2 linked regions of the Actomonas aquatica genome follow. The protein of the gene in region 1 interacts with the protein of each later gene in a pairwise test. Links are inferred from orthologs where the notes say so. Each region holds a gene or a part of one and is shown on either strand. Other genes may lie near its edges. The genes, in order: ctaD and K1X11_RS06230.

What was found.
Region 2: the proteins of ctaD (region 1) and K1X11_RS06230 interact in binary tests that used the Escherichia coli proteins (3 or more experiments, as listed by UniProt). The link is inferred for Actomonas aquatica from one-to-one orthologs.

The regions. Positions count from the first base shown.
Region 1 is NZ_CP139781.1:5,848,740-5,861,800, forward strand. The notes cover bases 4,567-7,551. They hold ctaD (cytochrome c oxidase subunit I), read right to left. Parts: upstream 7,043-7,551; coding sequence 5,090-7,042; downstream 4,567-5,089. Other genes in these bases: K1X11_RS22385 (cytochrome c oxidase subunit 3), read right to left, coding at 4,567-5,062; coxB (cytochrome c oxidase subunit II), read right to left, coding at 7,069-7,551. In the rest of the region: cysK (cysteine synthase A), read left to right, coding at 1-345; K1X11_RS22365 (MEKHLA domain-containing protein), read left to right, coding at 592-1,080; K1X11_RS22370 (SLC13 family permease), read right to left, coding at 1,108-2,910; K1X11_RS22375 (cytochrome c oxidase assembly protein), read right to left, coding at 2,964-3,770; K1X11_RS22380 (cytochrome C oxidase subunit IV family protein), read right to left, coding at 3,849-4,208; more of K1X11_RS22385, read right to left, coding at 4,205-4,566; more of coxB, read right to left, coding at 7,552-8,379; K1X11_RS22400 (plastocyanin/azurin family copper-binding protein), read left to right, coding at 8,601-9,119; K1X11_RS22405 (A/G-specific adenine glycosylase), read right to left, coding at 9,208-10,239; rnhC (ribonuclease HIII), read left to right, coding at 10,325-11,338; K1X11_RS22415 (ribonuclease HII), read left to right, coding at 11,359-12,114; K1X11_RS22420 (sensor histidine kinase), read left to right, coding at 12,153-13,061. UniProt on the Escherichia coli protein: Cytochrome bo(3) ubiquinol oxidase is the terminal enzyme in the aerobic respiratory chain of E.coli that predominates when cells are grown at high aeration.
Region 2 is NZ_CP139781.1:1,608,174-1,614,218, forward strand. The notes cover bases 1,817-4,807. They hold K1X11_RS06230 (pyridoxal phosphate-dependent aminotransferase), read right to left. Parts: upstream 3,911-4,807; coding sequence 2,723-3,910; downstream 1,817-2,722. Other genes in these bases: K1X11_RS06225 (M14 family zinc carboxypeptidase), read right to left, coding at 1,817-2,330; K1X11_RS06235 (hypothetical protein), read right to left, coding at 4,069-4,557; K1X11_RS06240 (inositol monophosphatase family protein), read right to left, coding at 4,743-4,807. Outside these bases: more of K1X11_RS06225, read right to left, coding at 1-1,816; more of K1X11_RS06240, read right to left, coding at 4,808-5,555; K1X11_RS06245 (FmdB family transcriptional regulator), read right to left, coding at 5,642-6,045. UniProt on the Escherichia coli protein: Shows aminotransferase activity with methionine and histidine as substrates, and to a lesser extent also with phenylalanine.

The sequences.
Region 1 (13,061 bases):
CCGGTATTGTCCGGTGGCAACCCGGGCCCGCACAAGCTGCAGGGCATCGGTGCCGGCTTCGTGCCCGACGTGCTCAACACCAAGGTTTACGACGAGGTCATCACGGTGAAGGAGGAAGACTCCGGTCCGATCTCCAAGGAAGTGTCGCAGCTCGACGGTATCCCGATCGGCATCTCCTCGGGCGCCATCACCTGGGCGGCTTTGGAGCTGGCCAAGAAGCCGGAAAACGCCGGCAAGACGATCGTGGCGATCATCCCGTCCTGCTCGGAGCGTTACCTGTCCACTTGGCTTTTCGCCGATGTGAATACGGACAGTGATTCGCTGGACGACCTCATCAACAGCTGATCTAATTTAAACATCCCCGGTTTCGCCCCAGCGGAATCGGGCTTCCTAACCCCAAGCCGGTCCCGGCTCTCGGTCTGCAAATGGCCGGGAGCCGGGACTCTGCTTTTGGGGGGAGGGACAAAATTGACATGATGTGCCGCCGGACCGGATGTCGGGCGTAAAGCCCGACCCACAAATGAGTTACTTTCCTAGGGTGGGTCGGGCTTTACGCCCGACAGCGTTTCCATCTGTAAACTATGCGCTGTGATGTCCGAACCCTCCGCCGCCAACGCCTATTTGGCCGACCATGTCGCGTTGCTGCGCTCCAGCTTTCGGCAGCTGACCGGGCGGGAGTTGCTCTCGCTCGACGCTGCGGAAGCAGAGGCCTCACCCGCGGCGATTGCGGAGGCTTTGTATCGGGCGCCGTTTGTGGTGCTGTCGCATGGCACCGAGGTCGATCCGGTTTTTAACTACGCCAATCTCACCGCGCAGTGCGTGTTTGAGATGAGCTGGGCGGAGATCACGCAGTTGCCGTCACGTTTTTCGGCCGAGCCAGTGAGCCGAGAGGAGCGGGCCCAACTGCTGGAGCGGGTGAGCAGCCACGGTTTCATCGATGACTATCGCGGTGTGCGCATTTCCGCGACGGGGCGCCGCTTTTGGATCGAGCAAGCCACGGTCTGGAATGTGAGCGACGCCACGGGGGCGGCCTGCGGTCAGGCGGCGACCTTTGCGCAGTGGACGCCGCTGGCGGAGTAAAGCGGTGACGTTGGGCGGCGGACCGGCTCAGCCGTGGAAGGGCCAGATGATCGGCACGACCGTGAGCGCCATGCCAAAACACAGCGCGTTCATGGGCAGACCAATTTTGAGGAAGTCGGTGAAGCGGTAGCCACCGACGCCATACACGTAGGTGTTGGTCTGATACCCGATGGGCGTCGAAAACGCGGCGGAGGCGGCGAAGGTGACGGCCACGATGAAGGGGCGGGCATCCACGCCCATTTCGGCGGCGACGCGCAACGCGATGGGCGCCATAAGGGCGGCGATGGCGTTGTTGGAGAGGATCTCGGTCAGCACCATGGTGGTGAGGTAGATCGCGCCCAAGGCCACGAGCGGACGGTAGTCCAGCGGCGCGAGCCCGTTGACGCCATCGACGAGGTGAGTGGCGAGCCAAGACGCGGCGCCGGTGCGTTCGAGGGCGAGGCCCATGCCCAGCATGCCGAAGATCAGGAAGATGAGGTTCCACTCCACGGCGGCGTAGGCCTCCTTGGACTTGAGCACGCCGGCGACGAGCAGCACGACGCAGCCGGTAACGGCGGCGACTTCGATGGGCGCGATGCCGAAGGTGGCGGCGGCGATGACGGCGGCGATCACGCCGATGACGAGGGCGATTTTACCGCTGGCTGATTTGGCCGGCGTGCGGGCGCGATCAAACAGCATGAGGTCATCGCTGTTGCGCAGGCGATCGATGGCTTGGTCGGTGCCCATCATGAGCAACACGTCACCCGGTTCGATGGGCAGGGTTTCGATGGCCGAGCGGACGTTGCGGCCCTTGCGGTGCATGGCGATGGGCACGATGCGGAAGCGCTGGCGGAAGTTCACGCCGCGCACGGTTTGACCGACGAGGGCGGATTGCGGCGTGACGACGGCTTCGACGAGGGAACCCTCCTGAGCGGCGATCTGTTCGAGACCGAGTTGGAGGTCGGCGACCAAGTCGATGCCCTCGACGCTGCGGGTGTGGGCGATGCCCTTGGGGCGGCAGGAAAGGATCATGCGGTCGCCCGGCTGCAGCTTGGTTTCGGTGGGATCCAGCGGAATGGCGACGCCGTTGCGCACGATTTCGAGCACGCGCACGCCGCGGGCTTTTTTGAGACCGGATTCGTTGATGGTTTTGCCGGCGAGCGGGGAGTTGGCCTGAATGAAGGCCTCGGTGATGTATTCGCGGCGTTCTTCGTCGGTGAGGATGTCGGTCAACATCTCGCGCACCGGCAGGACGCGTTTGCCGACGATGGCGAGGTAGAAGGCGCCGATGATGGCGGTGGGCACGCCGAGCCAGGCGATCTCAAACAGGCTGAAGGCGCGCTCGCCGTGGGAGACCGCGATGCCGTTGACGATGAGGTTGGTGCTGGTGCCGACGAGCGTGCAGGTGCCGCCGAGGACAGCGGCGTAGGAGAGCGGGATGAGCAGCTTCGACGGTGCCAGCTTCATCTTGCGGGCGAGGCCCAGCACGACCGGCAGGAACACCACCACGACCGGGGTGTTGTTGACGAAGGCCGAGAGGGTGGCGACGAAGGCCACCATCACGATGATCACGACTGGGTAGGGCAGGTTGCCGGCGCGATCGACCAAGGTGGAGATGCGATCGATGAGGCCGCATTTCACCAGCGCCGCGCTGAGCACAAACATGGCGCCAACCGTGATGGGCGCGGGATTGGAGAAGACCGTGAGCGCTTCCTGAGCCGGCAGGAGCCCGGTCACCATGAGGGTGGCGAAGAGCGTCAACGCGGTGACGTCGGGCGGGAATTTTTCCCACACGAAGCTCGCGAGGGTCAGCACGAGGAGGACAAAGATGAGAGCAATTTCCCAAGTCATGGGCGCGAAGGGCGGAGACTAGGTGGTGCGAGCGAGACGTCCCAGCCCAATTTTCAGGCTACGGAGGCCGCGCGAGCGGAACCTTCACTCTGGCGATACCAGAGGACGAATACCCAGGTAAGGGCGAGAAAGGTCACGAAGACATTGCTCAGTTTCATGATCGCGCCGGCCAGCAACTGGTCGTCCATCGGGGTGAAGCCATCGATGAGGCGCGGGGCAAATTCGTAGGTCGGATAAAGGATGTCGTTCGAGAAGGTGATGAACGCAAAAAGCGGCGTGAGGCCGACCCCCACCGCGAACAGGTAAATCATCCGGCCGCCTAAGCGCATTGCGGGCCAAACTCGGCCGTTGGCCAATACCGGCCACCAATACAGCACGGCGGTGGCAAAAAAGGTGAGGTGTTCCATCACGTGCACAAAACGGTCCTGCAGGGCCAGGTCGTAGAGCGCAGGCACATGCCAGAGGCTTTGGGTGATCACGTAGAGGATGCCGGCGACGACCGGATGCACCAGAAAGCGTCCGAGGGGTCGCAACACGGCGCGATCGGCCACGCCGTCGACCACCCAGTCCGGCAGGCCGATGAGCCATAGCACGGCGCACGGATAGATGAGCACCACGTGCTGCACCATGTGAGCGGAAAAGAGGAAGCGTTCGCCGAGCTGGTCGAAGGGCGAACCGACCGCGAGGTAGAATAGGACCAGCGACCCGTAATAACAGATCGCGCGCCAGCGGGGGAGCCGAGCGCTGGGCGGGGCGATGCACGCGCGCAGCGGACCGGTGAGCATGGCGTAACCCCAGGCCAGCAGCAGCAGGCCGCCGATGAGGTAGGGTTCGTTGTGCCAGTGACGCCAGTCGATCATGGTGGGGTGCTACGAGAAAGGCGGCCCGCAGGCCGCCTCGTCAAGGAAGGGGGGATGGAGCGGGGCGGGCGGAACCGCTTATTCAACCATCTCGTAGGCGGGGCCGACCGGCTGGGAGTCCTTGGCACCGTGCAGGAGCAGGAGCGCCCAAAGGGTTCCGCCACCCAGCGCCAAACCAATGAAGAACAGGATGGTGCAGAAGGCCTTGTCCCACTTCAGGTGCATGAAGATGAAAATAACGGCGAGGAACTTCACCACGGACAGACCCATGAGGATGCTGATGACCAGCCACTCCGGCATGGGAATGTAAATCACCAGCAGCTCCATACCGGTGATGATCGCGAGGATCATCGCCAGCTGGACGAAAACGTGGAACTTGCCGTCGTGGGCGTGGCTGTCAGAGGCGGAAAGCGTGGAGGCGTCGGCAGTAGCGCTCATGGGAGGACGATGTATTCGAGGAGGTAAACGACCGGGAAAATCACGATCCAGACGATGTCGACGAAGTGCCAGTAGAGGCCCATCGATTCGACGTCGATGGCGTTGGCTTCACCAAAATCCACCGGACCCGGCGAGCGGGCGAACCAGATGAGCGCGCCGATGAGCGCGATGGTGCCGCCGAAGGAGATGAAGTGGTGGCTGAAGTAGTAGGCGAGTCCGTGACCTTCTTCGTAGGCGTGGACGAGGGCGAGCAGGGTATACATGCCCACGACCACGGCGCCGGCGAAGGCGAGGAAGTGCAGGGCACCCTTGGCGATCCAGCCCTGGCCATTGGAGTCATCGGTCGGCTTGAAGGTGCGAATATACATGAGCACCAACCACAGCACGCCGATCGCCACGTGGGTGCCGTGGGTGCCCGTGAGGGTGTAGAAGGTGGAACCGAAGACGCTGTTGGAGAGGGTGAGGCCGCCGACCTTTACGAAGTGGTTAAACTCGTAGACCTGGCCGCCGAGGAAGATGAGACCGAAGATGATCGTGCCGAGCAGCATCTTGCGGGTGGTGGCCACGTTGCCCTTCTGGATAGCGTTCACAGCGAGCGCCATGAGCAGCGAGGACATCAGCAGGATGAAGGTGGAACCCGAGGTGAGCTCGATGGAGAACAGATCGCGCGGATCGGGCGACCCGGCGGGCGGGTGCAGGCGGTAGATGAGGTGGGTCGCGATGAGCGAACCGAAGAACATGCAGTCCGACGCAAGGAAGGCCCACATGAAGAGCTTCTTGTTGGGAATGCCCGTCGACGTGGTCGCGTCGTGATGGTGGTCGATGTGGCCGGCGGTGGCGGCGTGAGAACTCATGACGTTGTTTCGCTAAAGGGGGTTGGCTCAGTGCGAAGCGGAAGAGGCGTCGCCATCGGACTTGGTGGGGTGAAGGTGGTAACCACCGGGGCCTTCGACGGACCACATCCACGCGCCGAAGAACGTGATACCCAGGCCCACGATCGCGCCGGGGATGTAGTGGAAGGCGAAGCAGAGTGAACCGATCAGCATGCCGGCCGCGGTGATGAAGGGGAACCAGGAGTTGCTCGGCATGTGGATGCCGCCATGGGCCTCGTCTTCAGCGGCCTTCTTGGCCTTCTCAGCCGCGATTTCGGCTTGGTGCGTCTTCTCATACCAGAAGGCGTCGCGGGCGTGCACGGTGGGCGTGACGTCGAAGTTGTGGGCCGGCGGCGGGTTGGGGATCGACCACTCGAGGGTGCGGCCATCCCACGGATCGCGACCGACCTTCTCTCCCTTGAAGTAGGTGTAGATCATCACGATGAAGTAGTAGGCGATGCCGATACCGAGGATGTAGGAACCGAGCGTCGCGAGCTGGTTGGCGGAGGTCCAACCCATGTTGCCGTCGTAGGTGAAGGTGCGTCGCGGCATGCCGTTGAGCCCGAGGAAGTGCATCGGGAAGAAGGTCAGGTTGAAGCCCACGAAGATGATCCAGAAGGACCACTTGCCGGCCTTCTCCGAAACCTTGCGGCCAAACATGAGCGGGAACCAGTAGTGGATGCCGGCGAGCAGGGCGAAGATGGAGCCGCCGATCAGCACGTAGTGGAAGTGGGCGACGATGAAGTAGGAGTCCTGCTGCTGCGCGTCGGCCGGGGCGGCCGAGTGCATGATGCCCGACATGCCGCCGGTCATGAACATCCAGACGAAGCCGAGGGCGAACATCATGGGCGTGCGCATCATGAGGTGGCCCTTCCAGAGGGTGCCGATCCAGTTGAAGATCTTTACGCCTGTGGGCACCGCGATGGTCATGGTGGCCATGGAGAAGGCCGCGGTCGCGACCGTGCCCATGCCGGTGGTGAACATGTGGTGAGACCAAACGCCGAAACCGAGGAAGCCGATCACCGCGCCGGAGAACACCACGATGGGGTAACCGAAGAGCGGCTTGCGGGAGAAGCAGGGCAGGATCTCGGAGATGATGCCCATGGCCGGCAGGATGAGGATATACACCTCGGGGTGACCGAAGACCCAGAACAAGTGCTGCCACAGAATCGGCAGGCCGCCGCCGGAGACTTCGAAGAAGTTGGTGCCGAAGTTGCGGTCCATCATGACCTCTACCAACGCGATGGTGATGGCGGGGAAGGAGAGGACGATGAGGAAGGCGGTGAAGAGCGTCATCCAAGTGAACACCGGCAGGCGCATCATGGTGAGGCCCGGGGCGCGCATGTTGATGATCGTCACCAGGAAGTTCAGTGAACCGACCACGGAAGAGACGCCGAGCACCTGCAGACCCATGACCCAGAGGTCAGTGGAATTGTCGCCGACAAACTCACTGGAGAAGGCCTTGGCGGTCATCGGCGCATAACCGAACCAACCGACATCCGGCAGACCGGCCTTGTGGAAGAAACCGACGTTGAGGATGATCGCGCCGGCAAGGAAGACCCAGAAGGCGAAGCCGTTGAGGCGGGGAAAAGCCACGTCGCGCGCCCCGATCTGCAGCGGCATGATGTAATTAAAGAACGCGGCCGAGAGTGGCATGACGGCGAGGAAGATCATCGTCGTCGCGTGCATGGTGAACATCTCGTTGTAGGTCTGTGCCGAGATGAAGGTGTTGTTCGGCACGGCCAACTGGGTGCGGATCATCAGGGCCTCGGCACCACCCACGAGGAAGAAGAAGAGGGCGGTGATTCCGTAGAGGAAACCGATGCGCTTGTGGTCGACGGTCGTGAGCCAACTCACGATGCCGGTCTTATGGTCAGGGCGAGCAAACATCCACGAGCGCTTGGCCGCGGGGGCATGGTCGTCGTGGCCGATGAAGTCGGATTTGGTCAGGGATTGGTCCATGGCGGGTAAGCGGGGCGGGCCGGTGGTTATTTCAAACTGTGCAAGTAGGCGACGAGGGCGTGGGCCTCTTCATCGGTGATCTCGATGTTCACCTCGGCCGGCTCACCGGTCGCGGGGTCCGGCGTGGTGTAACCGGGCATGATGACCATGCCGGGCGGGGGAACCACGCGGGTGTGATACATGAAATTACCGGGCTTAACGCGATGGGGCTCGGTGATCCAACGGTAGAGGTTCATTTCGCTGTTCTCGAGCAGGCCGGCGGCGATGGTGGTGCGGGCGCCGATGCGGGTAAGATCGGGGGCGACGACGCCGGCGCCTTCGTGACCGCGCACCGTGTGACAACCGGCGCACTTGTTTTCCGTGAAAGCGTGGCGACCGGCGGCGATGAGAGCGGTGTTTTCCGCGGCGGGATCGATGACCTGCTGAGCGCGCCAGGCGCCGAGGGGATCGGCGTCGAATTCCTCGGTCCAGCCGGCTTGGTTCTCCTCAAATTCGCCATAGGAGGTGAAGGAGGCCGGCAGTTCAGCGCCTTCCGGGGCTTCGACCACGCGAGCGGTTTGCTTCTGGTTGGCGAGCCAGGCGTTAAATTCATCCTCGGCCAGCGCGATCACACGGAACCGCATCACGGCGTGGGAGTCGCCGCAGTATTCGGCGCATTGACCCCAGAAGTAACCGGGTTCGTCGGCTTGCAGCCAGAGGTGGTTGCCGCGGTTGGGCATCATATCGACCTTGCCGGCGAGCTTCGGCACCCAGAAGGAGTGAATCACATCGACGGTGCGGAGTTCGATGCGCACCGGACGACCGGCGGGAATCACGAGCTCGTTGGCGCTCACCAGCGGGGTCTCGCCGCCGAAGGCATCGGTGGCCATCTCGTTCGGGTATTCGAACTTGAACCACCATTGGTAGCCGGTCGCGTTCACGTGGAAGGCGTTCTCCCGCTCCTCCTCCGGCACGTCGTAGGTATACCAGATGCCTTTGAGCGTCGGCACGGCGATGACCACGAGGGCGAGGATCGAGGCGGCGATGAGGCTCATTTCCACCAGCGGGTTGCCGTGACCCTGGGGCGGCGGCTCGGCGTGTTCGTCGCCCGAGTCGCGGGCCTTGAACTTGATCGTGGCGTAGGCCAGCACGGCCGCGACGATCACAAAGATGATGCCGGTGACCCAGAGGGTGACGTAGAAGAGGCCCGTCTGGGCTTCGGCCACCGGACCTTTCGTGTCCAAGGTCGACTGCGGACCATCCAGCCACCCACCGAGCATGACGGGTAAAAGCGCGGTGAGCAGGAGGGCGAGAGTGCGGCTACGGGTAAGTTTGCCGGAGAAAGCAAGAGATCTCATGAGAACAAAAAGACGCGGTCCGTTGGGTAAGGGACGGGGCCGGGAAGCCGCACAGCGTCCCTATGAGTAGAACCATTTCAAGACATTATATTGTCTGCTAAGGGATAACCTGAGGTCGCTTATCGGCGCGTTAAGGAAAATGCATAGGCCGGACCGCAATTCGTTTTCGCTGGCGAAGCCGCCGAGGTGGCATTCCGTGTGCGGCGATGAAACCCTCAGCAATGCTCCCCCTCCTGGCCCTTGGTTTGACGATTAGCCTCAGCGGCTGCGGCAAAAAAGAGGCTCCGGCCGCCGATCATGCCGCCCATGCGGCCGCTCCTGCCGAAGCCGCGCCAGCCGCGGCGGCAACCGCTGCCAACGAGGCCGTGGTGATCGAAGCCAACGATCAGATGAAGTTCAACGTGACCAAGGTCGAAGCCAAAGCCGGCTCCTCCATCACGCTGACACTCAAGAACGTAGGCAAGTTGCCCAAGACCGCCATGGGGCACAATCTGGTGGTGTTGAAGCAATCCGCCAACGCGACCCAATTCGCCACCGCCGCCATGGGCGCGGCCGCGTCGGAGTATATCCCGGCTAATATGGCCGATCAGGTGATTGCCCACACCAAGCTGTTGGGACCGGGTGAAAGCGACTCGATCACCTTCACCGTGCCCAGCGAGCCTGGTGAGTATGTCTTCCTCTGCAGTTTCCCAGCTCACTTCATGGCCGGCATGAAGGGACTGCTGGTGGTAACGGAATAATTTCCGCCGCTTTAGCCATCTGCTTGCGACTGGGGCCCGGCTAGTGCCGGGCCTTATTTTTGGGACGAAACGCGCGCGTTTCGGCGGCTTAAGTGTTCGCGAGCAACGCGGTGATCCACTTCCGGTGCGGTCCGGAGAGCGTGACGTCGTCGAGTTGATCCCGCGGCACCCACACGAGTTCGGCGTTGGCGTCGACCGTCGCGGGAGCGTCGAGACGGACGATGGTTTCCGTGATGGCGTAGCGGGTGATGCCGCGCTTCTTCACTGCCAGCACCGGCGCGGCGACTACGGCGGCGGTCGGCAGTCCGAGCGTGCTGGCATCCGGCAACTCGTGAAGGTTGGCCAAGCGACGCGATTTGGCCGACGCGCGATGCAGCAGCAGCGCGCCATCGCGTTCGCACCACGCGCGGGTGATGGCGATGCGCTCGATCTTTTTGGGTTCGAGCTTGGGAAACTCCTCGGGGGCGCCCGCGGCACAGGCGGCGCAATGTTTCCGCACCGGGCAAATCGTGCACAGGGGCGAACGCCGATGGCAGACGGTCGCGCCGAGCTCCATCATGGCCTGATTGTGGTCGCCGGGTTCGTCGCGATTGAGCACGGATTCGGCCAGCGGCGTGTAGGCTTTGGCCGCCGTGGCGCTGTCGCGGTAGCTCGTGCCGTCGGCGGTGAGGCGGGCGAGGATGCGCACCACGTTGCCATCCACACAGGCCGCCGGATAACCGAGCGCGATCGAAGTGATGGCGGCGGAGGTGTAGGGGCCGATGCCAGGAAGCGCGCGCCAGGCATCCGGCGTGGTCGGCGGTTCAGGCAGGGCGACGTAGGCCCGCGCGAGGCGCTGCAGGTTGCGGGCGCGCGAGTAGTAGCCGAGGCCTTCCCAGAGTTTGAGCACGGTGGCTTCGTCGGCCGCAGCGAGCGCCGCGAAGTCGGGCAAGGCCTCCATCCAGCGGTGGAAGTAGGGCAGGGCGGTTTTGATCTGCGTCTGCTGCAACATGAACTCGCTCACCACCGTGCGGTAGAGCGACGGCTCCTCGCGCCAGGGCAGTTGGCGACGGTTGGCATGATACCACGCGAGCAGATCACGTTGGAAATCGGCGGGTTGTTGCAGAGCGGTCGCGGTCACAAAATATCCAACAGGTGCAAAAAAACCTCCCTGCGCCACCCTAGATTCGTTTTGTGGATACAAGGCGCATCCGGCGCCGCCTCGCATGGCCAAGAAAAAGACACCCGCTGATCCCAACGCTCCGAAGACGCTCTCCTCCTACACGGTGAAGCTTGATGATGCCCAGATGGAGAAGCTCGAGGCGATCTGCGCCAGCCGCGGTTGGAAGGCCTTCGAGGTCGCCTACGCGCGTTTCGCCTTCAAGGGCGAGACGGACAAAGTGAACGTCACCGCCTACACCAGCGGCAAGGTGGTGATCGCGGGCAAGGGCACGCAGGACTTTGTGACCATGACGCTCGAGCCCGAGGTCACGGGCGAACCGCGCCTCGGCTACGACGAGGTCCACCATCCCGAGTGGTTTGAACCCCACGCCGGTCTCGACGAGAGCGGCAAGGGTGACCTCTTCGGTCCGGTCGTGGCCGCCACCGTCATCGCCGATCGTCGCGCGATCGATGCGCTCATCGCCGCGGGCGTGAAGGACTCCAAGAAGATCGCCGACTCCGTCATCCTCAAACTCGACAAGGTCGTGCGCGAAACCCGCGGCGCCACCGTCGAGGTCGTGACTTGTGGCATGACCCGCTACAACGAGCTCATGTCCCGCCCCCGCGCCAACATGAACAAGCTGCTCGCCTGGCAGCACGGCATGGCGCTGATGAACGCGCTGCAAAAGCAGTCGGTGCCGCGCGGCCTGCTCGACCAGTTCAGCAAAACCCCGCTCGTGCAGAATGAGCTCAAGCGCAAGGGCGTGACCGGCTTCAACCTCGAGATGCGCACCAAGGCCGAGTCCGATCCGGTCGTTGCCGCCGCGTCCATCGTGGCCCGCGCCGAATACGTGCGCATCATGCGCAAACTCTCCGACCGATTTGGTGAACCGCTGCAGAAGGGCGCCAGCGCCTTGGTCAAACAGCAAGCCCACACCATCATTGAAAAGTTTGGCGCCCGCGCGCTCGGCGAGTTCGCCAAACTCCATTTCCGCACCGCCTACGAAGTCGTTAAAGAAGCCGGCAAACTTCACGAATTGCCGCTGCCCGAACCCAAGGAGCGCTTCGAGCGCGACTGATCCGGAGGCCCTTCCGCCGCATGCCCAAACGCCGCCAACTCCGAGGCTTTGACCTGAAGCATATTGCCGAAGTCGAGTGCCTCATCGGCGTCGACGAAGCCGGGCGCGGCGCCCTGGCTGGACCGGTCGCGGCGGGCGCGGTGTTGGTCACGCGCGAGTTTCTCGATAGCAATTGGGTGACGCAAAACGCCCGTCGGATCAACGACTCCAAACAACTCACCGCCGCCGATCGCGACGCGCTGTGGTTGGACTTTGAAGCGTTGATGGCAGAGCGCCGGATTCACGCCCACTTCGGCATGGCCGACGTCGCGGAGATCGAACAACTCAACATCCTCGGCGCGACCAAACTCGCCATGCGCCGCGCGCTCGAAGGCATCTACGCTCCGTCGGCGTTTGAAAGTCGTCGCGAGCCCGACCTCTTTGCGTCGGCCGAGGAGGTGGCCGCCTACCAGCCGCGCGTTTCGGCCAAAATCCTCATCGACGGGCTGCCGTTGAAACACTTCCCGTATCCGCACGAAGGTGTCGTGCACGGCGACGGCCGATCCCTCTGCATCGCCATGGCGTCGATCATCGCCAAGGTCTCGCGTGACCGCGAGATGGAGCGTTTGCATGAGGAGTTTCCGGTCTACGGATTTGGCGTGCACAAAGGCTACGGCACCGAGGACCACCGGGCGGCCATCCTCAAGCACGGTCGTTGCCGCTACCACCGCACCAGCTTCCTGCGCAAACTCCTCGCCACCCGCGTCGACCCGGGTCAGCTCGACTTTCTGGGCTGACACGACACGCTGCGTTTCGCTTTTCGCTCCTCTTGCCCATGCCTCCCAAAAAGCACAGCTCTCTGGACCGCGTGCTCGGCCGTCTCGACACTTTGGATACGGTTAACCTGACCAATCTGGTGCAGCGCCTCGCGCGTGAACGCGGTTTGTTCGAAGACATCTTTAACGCCCTGCGCGAGGGCGTGTTGGTGATTACGCCGGACGGTGAGATCGAGTATGCCAACGATGCCGCGCACCGGCTCATCGGGCTCGGTGACGACGAGCTGCCGGGGCAGACCTTGTGGCGCCTGGTGCCGGGCCTGCGTCCCTCCCTGGGCGGCTCGCTCGACGACGGCGCGCTGCCGGTCATGGCGCGCGAATTTGAGCTCACTTATCCGGAGCCGCGCACGGTGCGACTCTACCTGGTGCCGTTCTCCGGTGAAGGGCGCGGCGGTTCACGCCGTTATGCCGTGATCCTGAGCGACATGACCCGCGAGAAAGCCTCGACCGAAGAACGCATCGAGAACGAGCGCACGTCGTCGATTCTGTTGCTGGCGGCCGGCGTGGCCCACGAACTGGGCAACCCGCTCAACTCTCTCAACATCCACCTGCAGCTCATCGAGCGGCGTTTGCGCAAACTCGACGCGCCGACCAAGGCGGTGGAGGGACTGACGGATTCGATCGAAGTCTGTCGCGACGAAGTGCGCCGGCTCGACGGGATCATCAGCAACTTCCTCGAAGCGATTCGGCCGCGTCCGCCGGACCTCCACGAAACCCACCTGCTCGACGTGCTCGATGAAGTGCTGCGGTTCCAACAGGACGAGCTCGCCGACCGGCACATCGAGGTGGAAGTGGAATCGGCCGGTGAGATTCCGTTGGTCATGGCCGATCGCAATCAGCTCAAGCAGGTCTTTTTCAACGTCATCAAAAACGCCATGGAGGCGATGGAGCCGGGCGGGAAACTGCAT
Region 2 (6,045 bases), 4.2 Mb from region 1 along the record:
TCCTCGCCGTCCGCGACACCCACCAGCCGCGTGTCGGTCCAGCCCGTGTCGGCGTCGACCGCAAACTCCGCCGCGCCGCCCAGACAGATGAGCGTGCCGCCTTGCTCCATCCACGACCGCAGGTGCGCCCGACCGTCTTCGTCGAAGGCGTCCGACCAGCGACCCGACCACGCCGACGGCAGAATCACGACGTTGAAGCCGCTCAGGTCGAGCGACCCCAGCCGATCCGCCGCCACCGGCACGTAGTCCACCACGCCCAGCGTATCCAAAAGATGATACATCGCCCCATAGCTGGCCGGCGTCACGGGATCTCCCGCCGCCACGATCACCTTGGGCACTTTGAGCGCCATCATCGCCACCGAACCCACGCCGGTGCTGCCGTCCTCAGTGAACGTGCCGTGCACCGGCACTACTCCGGCAGCTTGGCCGTCGAGACTGAACGGCCCGAGCCGCGCCACCACATCCGCCGGATTGCGCTCCGCCCGCACCACCAAAGATCCGGCCGGGAAACTCTGATTGCCGACCTGCAACGGTTTGACCGCCGCCGACACGCGGTAGCCCGCGCGCAACAAGCTCAGCGCGCGCTCCTTCATGCCCGCTTGGTCGACCGGCAGCACCCACGCCGTCGCGTCCTTCACCGACAGCGCCGGCTTCACTGCCACCGGCGGCAACCCGCTCTTCGATCGCGCTGTCGTCGCGACCGACGCCAGGTCGACCGGCGTCGCCGTTTGGTAAGCCTCCACGCCAAACAGCAACGGCAGGCTCCACGCCGTCTGATCGTAAAACTCGTAGTCGTCCTCGGGCGCGTTGTCCCCGCGCTCGCGATTGCGCTCCACCTTGGCCAACTGCCGCTCGACAAACGCCGCGTCCATCTGCGAATGCGTCTGCAACAGCGCCCGCGCCAACGGCCCGCGCGGCTGCGCCAGATCCACCACCAAGGTGCCCGGCGCCAACTCGATCTCACTCACGTCGCGACCTTCAAAGTCGCGCGCCCCAGTCAGCCGCACGCGCTCGTTGAGCTGTTGCACTTCGATCCCCTGCCCGCGCAACAACGCGCTGAGCGGGTGTTCGAAAGGCAAACCCGGCAGAAACACCTGCTGCATCTCCCCCTGCCGACCGACGGCCACAGCATCAACAAACGCCGCGTGGAAGTCGCGCAACCGCGCATCGCGGTTCGCCGCCGCCGTGCGGATCGTCGTCATGCTCGCCACAAAGTGTTTCGCGATGGCTTGGCGCAGCGTCATCGTCGTGCCGTCGTCGCGCCGATAATTGCGGCCTCGTTTGCCCCCGCCGCTGGTCTCGTAGGTCATGCCGGTGGCGCCTTGGAGCGACGGCCAGCTGTCCCAGTAACCCGGGTAAAAAATGTCGAAGTCGTCACGCACGTAGTAGAGCCAGTGCTGCGCGTCGAAGGCCGCCGCGTTGGCGCGGCCAAACACGTCCTGCCAGCGTTCCGTCTGCTCGCGCGGCAACTGCGGATTGATCGGCAGCATCGCCGGCGGGAAGAAATACTCTTTGGTTTCGCCATGATGGTCCGCCGCCACCTGCGGCATCCACTCGAGGTAGGCCGCGGCGGTGTTGCGACTCTCCACCTGCGAGAGCGCGATCATGTCGCGGTTGAGGTCAAAGTAGTAGTGATTGTAGCGACCCTGCACGTTCCACGGGTTCTCCTTCTCCCACGCAAAACGCTCCGGCCGGCCGATGCCGTGGGCGTTGGCCCACACCACAAAACGTTCCCGACCATCCGGGTTCTGGCAGGGGTTCATCACCACCACCACGTCGCGCAGCAGCGCCTCCACTTCGGCGCTCCGCGACGCGAGCAAGGTGTAGAGCACCTGCATCGCCGCCTCCGTGCCCGCCGCCTCGTCGCCGTGGATGTTGTAACCGAGCCACACGATGATCGGCTGCTTCGCCACCGCGCGATCGAGCGCTCGTCCGCTGAGCGGAGCCCGCCCGTCGACCAATCGTTGGTTGGCCGCTTTGATCTCCTCGAGGCGGGCGAGGTTTTCCGGCGAAGAGATCACCAGCACCTGCATCGGCCGCCGTTCGTTGGTCATGCCCGTGGGCTCAATCATCAGGCGTTCGCTGCCGCGGTAACGATCCACCAGCCGCAGCACCGCGCCGTAATCGGCGTAGGCCTCCCCCACGGCATAACCCAGCACGGTCTCCGGCGCCGGCAACGCCTCGTCCAAGGTCCAACCCGCGCGGAAGTCGAAGGGCGTCTCCGCCACCGGCAGATACGGCGTGGGCTCCTGCGCCCCCAGGCTGACGGTCAGCGCGACCAGCGCGCCCACCCACTTACAACGAGACCAGGAAAATAGCGTAGCGATCATGTGGCGGAAATCCGAGCGACGGAACCAGCAAGCAAGGTTCCGCCACCCCACTCCCGCAACGCCTTTCCCTGCGCGTCACCGGGTCCGACCACATTTTTCAAAACGCGCTCAAATCTGCTGAGCCGTTTTGCCGATCCCTTGCGCATGACTTCCCGAACGAGCGCATCTTTTCCCGCTTCCACGCCCCTCGGGTGTGGGTTGACGACCCCGCCCCGTCCGGCTCCGGCCGGGCGGGGCCCCGTTCCTTTGCTCCCGTCTCCTAATCCACCATAACGGAGCCCCCGGCCCCGGGACCGTCACGTCCCGGGGCCATCCGGGATGGCGTCCGCTCAAAAAAAATCGCCCAACGCCGGGAGCGTTGAGCGATTCAAAAAAACGGGGTCGTCGCGGGATCAGAGCGAACCGCAGAAGCGGGCCAGACGATCCAAGCCCTTTTGCAGGGTCTCGTCCGAAGTCGCGTAACTGATGCGCAGGAACCCTTCGGTGCCAAACGCACTGCCCGGCACGGCGGCAACCTTTTCGCTCTCCAGCAAACGCGAGCAGAACTCCATGTCGGGCACGCCAAAACTGGAGACGTTCGGGAAAAGGTAGAACGCGCCCTGAGCGAGCTGACAGTCGATACCGGAGATGGCGTTGAGTCCGGCGTGGACCAGTTTACGTCGACGGTCGAAGGCCACCAGCATCTCATCGAGCGCCGCCTTCGTTTTGTCCCACTCGGTATACGCCGCGAGCGCGCCCCACTGGGCGAAGGTGGTGGCATTGGACGTCATTTGGCTCTGCAGATCGGCGATCGCGGTGGCGATCGGCGTCGGCGCGACAATCGTGCCCAAGCGCCAACCCGTCATCGAAAAGGTTTTGGCGAAGCCGGAGACGATGATGGTGCGCTCCCGCGCTTCGGCCGAAAACGACGCCGGCGAAACATGCGTGACGCCATCGTAGAGCAGGTGCTCATAGATTTCGTCCGACATGATGTAGAGGTTGTGCTTCACCGCGACGGCCGTGATGGCCTCCAACTCCTCACGGGTGTAAACTGCACCAGACGGATTGGAGGGTGAATTGAGAATGATCAGTTTGCTCTTCGGCGTGATCGCCGCTTCGACCATGTCCGGCGTGAGCTTAAAGCCGGTCGCATCGGTCGCCACGACCACCTTGGGCGTCGCCCCCGCCAGCTTCACCATCTCGGGATAACTCACCCAAAACGGCGCCGGCACGATCACCTCGTCACCCGGCGAGCACAGCGCGAGGATCGTAAGGTAACAGGAGAACTTGCCACCCGGACTCACGACCACTTGAGCCGGCTTCGTCTCCAGGCCGTAGACGTCGGCGTATTTCGCGGCCAACGCCTCGCGCAGCGGCGGGATGCCGGGGGTCGGGGCGTATTTGGTTTTACCATCCCGCAGCGCCTGCGCCGCGGCCTCCTTGATGTGATCAGGGGTGTCGAAGTCGGGCTCACCGGCGGCGAACCCACAGACGTCTTCACCGGCTGCTTTCAGGGCCTTGGCCTTGGCGTCGACAGCAAGCGTCGGCGACGGCGAGACATTCAGGGCCCAGGTGGATAATGGGGAGGGGGCTTGGCTCATGGTCAAAACGGGACGGAACGCTTGGTCGCGTTCGTCAAATAATCAAGTTCATCGGGAATGCGCGCCGCCAGTCTGAGCGACCGGATCGGTCGCGCGCAAAAAAGAAGCCCCCACCAGCGGTGAGGGCTCGCAAATCTGTGCGGAAGCTAACCCGCGACTTAGCGGGACTTCTTGCCCTTCTTGGCGGCTTTCTTGGCCGGAGCAGCTTTTTTGGCCGGAGCCTTTTTCACCGCGGCTTTCTTGGCCGGCGCTTTTTTAGCGGGAGCCTTTTTCGCCGGAGCGGGCTTGGCAGCGGCCTTCTTGGCGGTCGCCTTCTTCTTGCCCTTGGCCACGGTGGGCTTGGCCGGTTTGGTCACCGCGAGGTCGTCGAGTGCCGCGCGCAGGAGCTCACCCACGCTGACCTTCTTTTTCTTCGAGGTGCGGGTCAGCACCGTCTTCATGTCGCCCGGCAGGCGGACCGAAATCTGACGATGCTCTTCACGAGTGCTCTCGTAACGATCAAAGTTGTAGGAAGCGAGAGCGAGGCGAACCACTTCACTGGTGGACGCGAGACCCATCTTGGACTGGGCGGACGTGATCTTGCTGATCAACGAAACCGGCAGGTCAAAGGTGAGCGGGGAAGCGGGGCTGGGAGCTTTTTTTGCCATGGCAGAGTGACGTTCAACCGGAGAACAGGAGAAGAGAGTGCTCAAGGCAATCCACGGGACCGCCCACCAAGCAATGCTAAACTGCCGTCATTGCCCGGTTTGAGCCATTCTCCGACCACAATTACGCTGTATTGACGCTTTCCCTACCCTGCCCGACCGCGTCGAGTCGCGCGATCGCGCCCGCATTAGGAGAGCGCAGCCACCAATTCACACCGCGTCGATTCACTTCCGCCCACATAAAACGTGCGCGGCATTTCGAGGTCGAAACGTCGTAACGGCAGCGGCGAATTCGCGATGAACGTCACGTCTCCTCCCGCACCGCGCACCATCGCGATGCCTGCCGCGATATCCCACAACTTCACGTTGTGATCGACCACGCCGTCGAACAGGCCGGCGGCCACGTAAGCCAAGTGCAACGCACTGCTGCCGAGCGCCCGAATCTTGTAACGGCTGACCAGCGCTTCGCCGTGGCCGGGAAATTCTCCCTGCGCATGCGGGCTGTGGAAACCGATCACCGACTTCGATCCCAACGGTCCCGGACGCACCCGCACAGCCTCTGCGCCATCCCACATGCCGATCCCTGGCCCGCCATGCATCAGCACGCGCCGGGCGGCGTCATAGATTACCCCATACACCGGCTCGCCATGTTCCAGCAGGGCCAACGAGATCGCACACTGCGCCAGGCCGGTGGCAAAGTTGTTGGTGCCGTCGATCGGATCCAGCACCCAAGTGAAACGACTGTCAGCCTCCAACACCCGATCGGTGAGCAACTCCTCGCTGAACCCACGGTCCTCCGGATGGGCCTCCGCCACCGCCGCCAGAATCGCGCGCGAAATCGCATGGTCGATCGCCGTCACCCGACTGCCGTCCGCCTTCCATTGGCTGCTGACCTGCCCCAGATTTTCGTGCAGGCAGTCAACCTGACCGAGCACCACCGTCTTGGCGGTGGCGATACGTCGTTGCAGATCAGAATCGGTGGCAGTCGTGGCTTCGGACATGTTTGTGTTCAACATGCGACAAGCCCCGGACACATGGCATCAAAAAAGTCCCCGCGACGACGAAGCGTAACGCGGGGACTAGAAAATCACTCGTAATCGTAGAGCTGCGGATCGCGGCGCGGCGGCCGCAGGCGACTGCGGAAGCGGTGCCGCTTTTCCTTGGGCTCGGGGGCGCCTCCTTCCGGCCCGCCTCCCATGCCGCCCATGCCCATGGGATCGCCGTAGGGATCCATGCCGTCGCCGCCGGACTCATCGCCCATCATGTCTTCGAGCGAATCGGGATCGGCCCCCTCCTCCAACTTGCGCACGACTTCTTCCATTTCACCATCGAGCTTTTCGCCGGTGAGTTCGGACATGCGGCGCATCATGCGCCCCATCGCCTTGGGGTCGTTTTCGTCGACGTTGGCAAACTCACTTTCCATCGCCGCCATCGCGGCCTCCATGCGCGGATCGTCCGGATCGCCGCCTGCTCCTCCCCCGACGTCCGGCG